One region of the Psychrobacillus sp. NPDC096389 genome, then DNA from elsewhere that is predicted to be linked to it. Evidence: riboswitches for the same ligand, from Rfam matches in the RefSeq annotation. Region 1 holds a riboswitch; each other region holds the start of a gene.
What was found. A riboswitch is a leader RNA that binds a small molecule or an ion and turns the genes downstream of it on or off. The one in region 1 is predicted to bind lysine.
Positions count from the first base shown of each region.

Region 2: another riboswitch for lysine. It lies ahead of ACIQ38_RS09545 (Na+/H+ antiporter NhaC family protein); the one in region 1 lies ahead of ACIQ38_RS07185 (aspartate kinase).
Region 3: another riboswitch for lysine. It lies ahead of ACIQ38_RS16495 (transporter substrate-binding domain-containing protein); the one in region 1 lies ahead of ACIQ38_RS07185 (aspartate kinase).

Region 1 is NZ_JBIWFB010000002.1:194,188-197,405, forward strand. Features, by position in the region: gene uvrC (excinuclease ABC subunit UvrC) at 1-1,673, shown strand, start outside; lysine riboswitch at 1,731-1,910, shown strand; gene ACIQ38_RS07185 (aspartate kinase) at 2,003-3,218, shown strand, end outside.
Region 2 is NZ_JBIWFB010000003.1:33,365-36,582, reverse strand. Features, by position in the region: gene ACIQ38_RS09555 (bifunctional metallophosphatase/5'-nucleotidase) at 1-459, shown strand, start outside; gene yunB (sporulation protein YunB) at 499-1,275, shown strand; lysine riboswitch at 1,321-1,503, shown strand; gene ACIQ38_RS09545 (Na+/H+ antiporter NhaC family protein) at 1,596-3,167, shown strand.
Region 3 is NZ_JBIWFB010000007.1:66,219-69,436, forward strand. Features, by position in the region: gene ACIQ38_RS16490 (purine-cytosine permease family protein) at 1-578, opposite strand, end outside; lysine riboswitch at 869-1,053, shown strand; gene ACIQ38_RS16495 (transporter substrate-binding domain-containing protein) at 1,181-2,023, shown strand; gene ACIQ38_RS16500 (amino acid ABC transporter permease) at 2,298-3,050, shown strand; gene ACIQ38_RS16505 (amino acid ABC transporter ATP-binding protein) at 3,069-3,218, shown strand, end outside.

The sequences.
Region 1 (3,218 bases):
AAATATTAAAAAATCGTGTGCGTTCCTATTTTACCGGATCACATGATGGAAAAACACAAAGATTAGTACAAGAAATAGTTGATTTTGAATATATCGTCACATCGTCTGAGTTAGAAGCGCTTATTCTTGAGCTCCATCTCATTAAAAAGCATGATCCCAAGTACAATATTATGCTTAAGGACGATAAAACGTACCCATACATTAAAATTACAGCGGAAAAGAATCCGAAGTTAATTATTACAAGACAAGTGAAAAAAGACAAAGGAAAATATTTTGGTCCTTATCCAAATGCACATGCAGCGAATGAAACCAAAAAACTATTAGATCGAATATACCCATTGAGAAAGTGTGCGAAATTACCCGACCGCGTCTGTTTATACTATCATTTAGGGCAATGTCTAGCTCCATGTGTAAAGGAAATAGAGGATTCCACTTATAAAAAGATGACGGATGAAATTACAAGCTTTTTAAATGGTGGCTATACGCATGTAAAAAAAGAATTAACTGAAAAGATGAATGATGCTGCAGAAAACTTAGAATTTGAACGTGCAAAAGAATATAGAGACCAAATTTCCAATATTGAGATGGTCATGGAAAAACAAAAGATTACGATAAACGATTTTACGAGTCGGGATATATTTGGTTATTCCGTTGATAAAGGCTGGATGTGTGTCCAAGTATTTTTTATCCGGCAAGGAAAGCTGATTGAAAGAGATGTTTCCCTTTTTCCTTTATATCGTGACCCAGAAGAAGAGTTTTTAACATTTTTAGGTCAGTTTTACGCTAAACCAGAACATATTAAACCTAAAGAGGTATATGTCCCTAATAATACTGACGTACATTTAGCTTCGAAATTATTAGATATGAAAGTAATCATTCCGCAAAAAGGATTGAAAAAAAACTTAGTAAAGCTTGCAGAGAAAAATGCTGTACTTGCTTTAAGTGAGAAGTTTCATTTGATCGAACGACAAGAAGAGCGGACGATAGGTGCAGTAGAGGAACTAGGTAATTTAATGGGGATTGCAACGCCTAATCGAATGGAGGCTTTTGACAATTCTCATATACATGGTACCGATGCTGTATCAGCAATGGTGGTATTTGTGGATGGAAAAGCATATAAAAAGGATTACCGAAAATATAAAACAAAAACCGCTGCAAAACATGATGATTATGGAGCAATGCGAGAAGTAATTCGCAGAAGATACACACGTGTATTAAAAGAAAATTTACCTTTACCCGATTTAATCATTATTGATGGAGGAAAAGGTCAAATAGAAGCGGCTCGTGAAATTTTGGAAGATGAATTAGGATTGGAAATACCGATTGCTGGTCTTGCAAAAGATGGGAAGCATCAAACTTCTCAACTTTTATATGGTAATCCAATCGAAATTATCCCAATGAAGCGGACGAGTGAAGCGTTTTACTTATTGCAACGTATTCAAGATGAAGTGCACCGATTTGCCATTACATTCCATCGACAACAAAGAGGGAAACATACGATTGCTTCTTCTTTAGATGGAATTGAAGGAATTGGTCCAAAACGGAAAAAGTTATTATTAAAACATTTTGGATCGATTAAGAAAATGCAAACCTCGACTAAGGAAGAATTTATGGAAGCTGGGCTTTCTAGTAAACTAGCCGACATGATGGTAGAACATTTTCAGAAAAAGTGATTGTCTTCTGAATATTCTTGTGGTATGGTTGATACAATTTAATATTCACTATAATTAAGTGAAGATAGAGGTGCAAACTGACAAGAGTACTTAGCGGGAAGATGAAAGGATCTGTTGATCGCTAAACGAAAGGGTCATTTGCCGAAACGTAGAATAGCTTTTCCTATTCTAGGTTGGTTCTGCATTGAATAAATGTAGAATTGTCAGAATTCAGTATTCTGGAGGGCTATCTCACATGGACATTATTTGACCGTGTATGAGACAATGCTTTTCACAATATGTGAAAAGCATTTTTTTATCCTGACAGATAAATAAGGGAGAGAATATGCATGAGTAAAATTGTGATGAAGTTCGGTGGTACTTCTGTAGCGACTACAGAAAAAATTGCTAATGTAGCAAACAGAATTAGGAGAGAGAGAGAAAAAGGACATGATATCGTTGTTGTTGTGTCAGCAATGGGTAAGTCCACAGATGAGTTAGTCAATTTAGCAAATGAAATAACAGACATTCCCTCCAAACGAGAAATGGACATGCTGTTATCTACTGGAGAACAAGTGACTATGTCATTACTTGCGATTCAGCTTAATGTATTAGGATTAGAAGCCGTTTCTCTTACCGGTTGGCAAGCAGGTTTAGTGACGAATAATGTACATAAAAACGCAAGAGTAGAGAAAATGGATGGTTCTAAAATAAATAATTTATTAAATGAAAATAAAATTGTTATTGTTGCAGGCTTTCAAGGAGTTTCAGAGGACAATGAAATTACAACCCTCGGAAGAGGTGGATCAGATACCACCGCAGTCGCAATTGCAGTAGCAATTGAAGCAGAAATTTGTGATATTTATACGGATGTCGAGGGAGTATTTACATCTGATCCAAGATATATTAAGAATGCCCGAAAACTAGAGCAACTGGAATATGACGAAATGCTTGAGCTCGCCAATCTAGGTGCTGGAGTTCTTCACCCGAGAGCGGTAGAATTTGCCAAGAATTATCGAATCCCACTTAGAGTTAGATCAAGCTATGGAGAAGAAGAGGGAACTATTTTAAAGGAGGAAGTAGATGTGGAAAATAATTTAGTAGTGCGTGGGGTAGCGTTTGAATCAGATATTGTGCGTCTAACGATTGAGTATGATGTGCCGTTTAATGGATCATTAGCGTCTATTTTTACGACTTTAGCAGAAAATCATATTAATGTTGATATTATTGTACAATCGATTGTAGATGGCGTAAGACCTGCCGTGTCGTTCTCTATTAAAAAAGAATCGTTAGCAGAAGCTATTACGGTATTAGAGACCCATAAAAAAGTACTCGGTTTTACATTTGCAGACTTTGAGGTAGGCTTAGCGAAAGTTTCTATCGTTGGTTCTGGTATGGTTTCCAATCCAGGAGTTGCAGCGCAAATGTTCGATCGTCTACGCCAAGAGAATATTCCGGTAAAAATGGTAAGTACATCTGAAATAAAAGTTTCGGTTGTTATCCCGCAAGCGGATATGATTCCAGCTGCCAATGCACTGCACGATGAGTTTGACTTGGCTATCAAGC
Region 2 (3,218 bases), on a different contig from region 1:
TTGCTTACATTTACGAAAGCGGATTGTGCGATGTTTCCTGCGGGTATATTTTTGACGGATTTACCAAAAGGGCCAATTACAGCAAGTGACTTGCACCGTTGTTTACCGCATCCCATCAATCCATGTGTTATTACGTTGACAGGGGCGGAATTATTGGAAATTGTGGAGTTGTCTAAAAATGAGAAATGGCCACATTTAGAAGTCAAGGGACTCGGGTTTAGGGGCAAATACTTGGGAGCCATGCTTTTTGAACAACTCGTAGAAGATGAACAAGGGGACATATATATTGGAGGAGAAGTGCTCATGCTCGAAAAAGAGTATACACTTGTTACGCTAGATATGTTTACATTTGGTTACTTTTTCCCTTCCTTCAAGTTTGCTACGAAAGAATATTTTATGCCGGAGTTAATACGGGATGTTGTGAAATGGTACGGCAATCGGTTATTAAATCAGGCATAACACTCCCTCTTATTACATAGTAGTAATAAGGGGGATTTTTTGCTATTCTATCGAAAAAAAAAGCGTTTAACTATTTTTACTGCTCAGCGAAAACTAGCTATATTATTGGCACTTTTCATCTTATCCGTCGCTGGCGTATTTTATGTTGTTAACTATCGTTTGACTCCGACATATCTGGAATATGCGGAAGTGCAAACGAATAAAATTGCATCGATGGTTATTAGTAAAGCGATCAATTCAAGAACTGCCAACGTTTTAGATGTAAACGATATTATCGAGGAAGTGCCATCTACAAATGGCAGTACAAATATGGTAACGACGAAATTTAATACTGAAATCATTAATCGTGTTTTATCGGATACGAATAGTCTGGTGCAATCGCATCTAGAACAAGCAGAAAAAGGGAATTTATCAAGTTTGCCTTATCTGGATGATATTGAATATGATAAGCAAACGATGGAAGATCAAGGAGGAGTCGTGTTTTTTGTGCCGATGGGGCAGGCAACGAATATTCCGCTTATCGGTAACTTAGGTCCTAAAATCCCGATTCGATTTCATGTAATTGGTAACGTACAGTCAACCGTAGTGCCGACCATAACAGAATTTGGAATTAATAATGCATACGTTGAAGTAAGTATTCATATTAAAGTAAATGTCCAAGTCATTGTTCCGCTTGCAAGTAAGATGAGCGTTGTCGAACAAAACATTCCGGTTGCAATGGGATTAGTGCAAGGGCAAGTTCCTCACATTTATACAGGTGGAGATGGTTCTTCTGCGCCATCCGTAGAGGTGCCTATCCCGTTACCTGAAGATTAAAACTTCCGGGAATAGCAGAAATTACTGTTACAATAAAGAAAATGAATAATAGGTAGAGGCTGCAAAGCTTAATAGTACTATACGAAGAAGATGACACATATGATCGTATACGAAAGGAAGGTTTGCCGAAGCTAAATATTGTATGTCAAACGATATTTAGTTGGGGTTATTTTGAAAAAGAATAACACTGTTATTTATAGAGAATATAAATGTTGAGCTACGAAAGATAAATACTCATTTTAATGCTTAATTTCTATAGTGGAAGCCAACCTATGTGGATGACTAGGTTGGCTTTTTTATTTTTTGAGGAGGAACAGGTTTTGGAAAATACGATTTATTCATTATTACCACCGTTATTAGCGATCATCATGGTGCTTGTGACGAAGAGGGTGTTATTATCTCTTGGTGTAGGAATTGTCTCTGCAGCATTACTTGTAGAGAATTTTGCACCGGTCAGTTCGGGTTTACTATTATGGGAATCATTTAAAACTTCTTTTTGGGATGAAGGGATAAATGCTTACAATATTTATATTTTGTCCTTTATATTATTGCTGGGTGTTGTTACAGCGTTTGTTAGTTTATCTGGGGGAAGCACGGCATTTGCAGTATGGGCGATTAAAAAGATTAAAACTCGACGAGGATCGAAATTATTAACAGCATTTTTAGGAATACTTATATTTGTAGATGACTATTTTAATGCATTAGCAGTAGGTCAAATTGCAAGACCAATTACTGATTCGCATCGTGTGTCACGTGCAAAGTTAGCATATTTTATCGATTCTACTTCTGCTCCAGTATGTGTAGTGTCACCAGTTTCCAGTTGGGGAGCTTTTTTAATCAGTCAGCTGGGTGTTATTTTTGCAACACATGCAGTAACTGCTTATACCCCACTGGAAGCATTTATACTAATGGCTCCAATGAATTTTTATGTGATTGCGACGTTAGCTATTGTGTTTTTCATAGCTTGGACAGACTTTGACTTATTAGCAATGAAAAAACAGGAGAAAAGAGCGATTGAAACAGGTGAACTTTATGATTCAAGTAAACCAAATCCAGGAGATCTACAAGGAAATTTTCCAGAAAATAATTATGGAAAAGTAGTAGATTTAGTGTTGCCGATTGTTTCATTAATCGTCGTGACACTATTTGCAATGTTTTGGACAGGTTATAAACTTTCAGGTTATAATTTGAATTTATTTGTTATCTTTGAAAACACAGATGTTCCACTCTCTTTATTTGTTGGTGGTTTGACAGCGACGATTTTAGCTATTGCACTGTATGTACGACAATTTAATACGAATCCGGAAGCAAATATAAGATTCGTGTGGAAAGCACTCGTAACGGGTGTTCGTTCGATGCTCCCTGCTATACTAATTTTAATTTTTGCATGGTCTTTATCTTTCTTGATCAATGCATTAGAAACAGGTGCATTTTTAGCTAATTTAGTGACAGATCATAATATTCCTGTAGGAGTTATCCCTGCTTTGTTATTTGTATTAACAGCATTTATGGCATTTGCAACTGGATCGTCATGGGGGTCATTCGGTATTTTATTGCCAATTGGCGCAAGTATTATCATGGCGATAGAACCGGAATTACTATTACCAATACTGGCAGCTGTTTTAGCAGGAGCAGTTTTTGGGGATCATTGTTCACCAATTTCGGATACAACAATCATGTCAGCAACTGGTGCAGGAGTAAATGTTATTGATCATGTTATGACGCAATTACCTTATGCCATTATTAGTGCCATTATTGCGACAATCGGTTATTTAGTTTTAGGATTGACTGGTTCAGTAGTCTTAGGAATGCTTACGGTGGTGGCTATTATTATAAGTTTATTCATCGTTTGGAACGTCAAAAGTAAAAGCAAAATAGAAGCAAATAATTAATTATCGCACCCCATTTTTTAGTCCTAGAATGTGAGTTCAGAAGGTTGTTTG
Region 3 (3,218 bases), on a different contig from region 1:
ATGGAAGGTTTGTAGAATGACATAATAATGGCAGCCACTAAAAAAATACCGAAAATCGGTAGAGACCACTTTTGTAATTTATCAAGCTGTTTGATTCCAAACCAATTTAATGGAATGACTATTGATCCGAAGAAAATGATTAGTGCCCATTCTGGTAGGGCGGGGAAGAAGGTGTGAATTGCGGAAACTAAAATTAGTCCTTCAAATGCACAATACATGATGAAGTTTGTTGCATAAATGAATGAGGTTAACGATGCACCTATGTAACCAAAACCTCCACCTCTAGATAATAAATTGACATTCATACCGGATTTTGCTGAAAGATAAGCAATGAATGTTCCGAGTATACCAGCAACGATTATCGCGTATATGGAGGATATGATGGCATTGATGGCTCCAAATTGGAGTGCCATAACGCTTCCCATTTGAAAATAAAAAATTGCCGTTGCGATACCAAACGTGATGTTAGTAATACTAAACCAACCCATTTTTCTCTGATCTCGTGGCACTCTGTCTAGTGAATAATCATCTTTCATTTCTTCTGACACTTTGTGATCTGCGACTTGGACAGATCCCATAATATCAACTCCCTTTTTTATAGAAAAATTTAAAATGTAACTTCCATTTTGTTGCATAAAGATTCGTTCACCAATTCATCCGTTCTCCATTATACCAGAAACAGCAAGGTTTTATCAAATGCAGTGCTCAAAGAGATGTCTTTTTTAGTAAAAACTTTCCTATTGAAGAGTTATAAAACACCTTTCTTAAAGTTAAATTTTGGATGCCAGATATTAAGGGAAGAGCGGTTGACACATAGTATATGTTGTTGTAGACTATGAACAATAATTAAATACAACCTCACTTAAATAAGTGGGGTAGAGGCGCGATATTTATTAGTCCTTAGTGGAGTTTGAGAAGCAATGATACTAAGGAGAAGGAGATGTCGCCGAAGTTTGTAAATATTTCTCCGTATTACATGCTGGGTCTGCAGTGAATAATTGCAGGACTGTCCACTTTAAACGTCCCGGTTTATCGTGGTGTGCTATCTCATTTGGGTAAAGTAGAGGATTTAGGGCAACTATACAAATTGCGACCTGAGTTCATCTCAGGTCTATTTTGATAGATTGTCCTTTTTTATTGTTTATAAACATAGACTAAGAATAAAAGGGGAGAAATACACATGAAAAACAAATTATTAATGTTCACGATGTTCGTATCCGTATTGTTACTTTTGGCTGCATGTGGGACGGACAATACAGAAAAAACAGGATCGTCTTCAGAAGAAAGTAAGGATACATTTACAGTAGGCCTAGAGGCAGGTTACCCACCATTTAACTGGACTCAATTAGATGATTCTAACGGCGGAGTAAAAATTTCTGGAAACGCAGAATATGCGGGTGGATATGATGTAGAAATCGCTAAAAAGATTGCAGAAGGATTAGGGAAAGAACTAGTAATTGTAAAAACAGAGTGGGATGGATTAGTTCCGTCATTACAATCAAATAAAATAGACGCAATTGTTGCTGGTATGTCACCAACGGCAGAACGCAAACAATCAATCGATTTCTCTGACAATTATTACACATCAAATTTTGTTATGATTGTCAAAAAAGGCGGACCATATGAAAATGCTACTTCTATTCAAGATTTTAGTGGAGCGAAAATCACTGGTCAGTTGAATACTTCTCACTATGGTGTAATTGATCAAATCGAAGGTGTTCAAAAACAACCAGCTTCTGATAATTTCTCTGCAATGCGTGTAGCTTTGGAATCAGGCGTGATTGACGGATATGTATCCGAGCGTCCGGAAGGAATTAGTGCTTCTGCTGCAAATAAAAACTTTGCAATGGTTGAATTTACCGAAGGATTTGTTGCAGATGAAGAAGAAACTGCGGTAGCGGTAGGTCTTAAAAAAGGTAGCGAACTAACAGATCAAATAAATGAAATTTTAGCAAAAATTTCAGAAGAAGAGCGTCAAGAAATTATGGATAAAGCAATTCAAAATCAACCAGCTGCTGAATAATGAGGCAAGCGAACCGGCTGCTACTTATTGCAGTCGGTTTTTAACTTGAAGCAGCAAGTAGTAATTGCTGATTAGTCAGAGTAACCAACATCCTGTTGACCTAGTCCTCGGGAGGATGTCAGGGATTTTGAGAGGTACTAGAATGGAGTTAGCTTAAGATCGTCGCGTCCAGGCGACAACGGCTAACTGACCTGCATCACGCAGGCCTAAATGCAATACAAAATCTGGACGCAATTACGCCGAGGTGTAATTGATTAATTAAAGGAGTGAAAGTATGAGTATTGAGTGGATTATATCGATGATCATTGATAATTGGCCACTGTTTCTTCGTGGGGCAGGTATGACACTCTTAATCTCCATAATTGGTACTATAGTAGGTGCAATTATCGGTTTGTTAGCAGGTGTTATTCGTACAATACCTACGCCTGAGCGAAAAGTAAAAAGAGTTTTATTGAAAATAGTGAATATTATTCTATCGATTTATATAGAGTTTTTCCGTGGAACACCAATGATCGTACAAGCGATGGTTATATTCTATGGTTCTGCAATGGCATTTGGAGTAGATATGGACCGAACTGCAGCAGCTATCTTTATCGTTTCGATTAATACAGGGGCTTATATGGCAGAGATTGTTCGAGGTGGAGTTATTTCTATCGACAAAGGACAATTCGAATCTGCACAGGCGATTGGTATGAACCATATACAAACAATGCTTCATGTTGTATTACCGCAAGTAATTCGCAACATTTTACCTGCGACAGGTAACCAATTTATTATTAACATTAAAGATACTTCCGTACTAAATGTAATAGGGGTGACGGAACTATACTTCCAAACGAAAACAGTTGCAGGAATTAGTTTCAAATACTTTGAACCGTTTTTCGTAGCGTGTATTTTGTACTTTGTTATGACATATTCAGTAACATTAATACTACGTTACTTCGAAAGAAAATTAGACGGTCCTGAAAATTACAGTATGATTGGTCAACCAGCACAAGTAACCTTAACAAATACGAAAGAAAGCTAAAACGGAGGAGGAGCAGTAATGGCAAAAGTAATTGATATACAACATTTAAGCAAATCCTTTGGAGCACGTGAAGTACTAAAAGACATTGACTTCTCTGTGAATAAAGGAGAAGTCGTGAGCATAATCGGTTCATCCGGATCAGGTAAATCCACTCTTCTTCGTTGTATA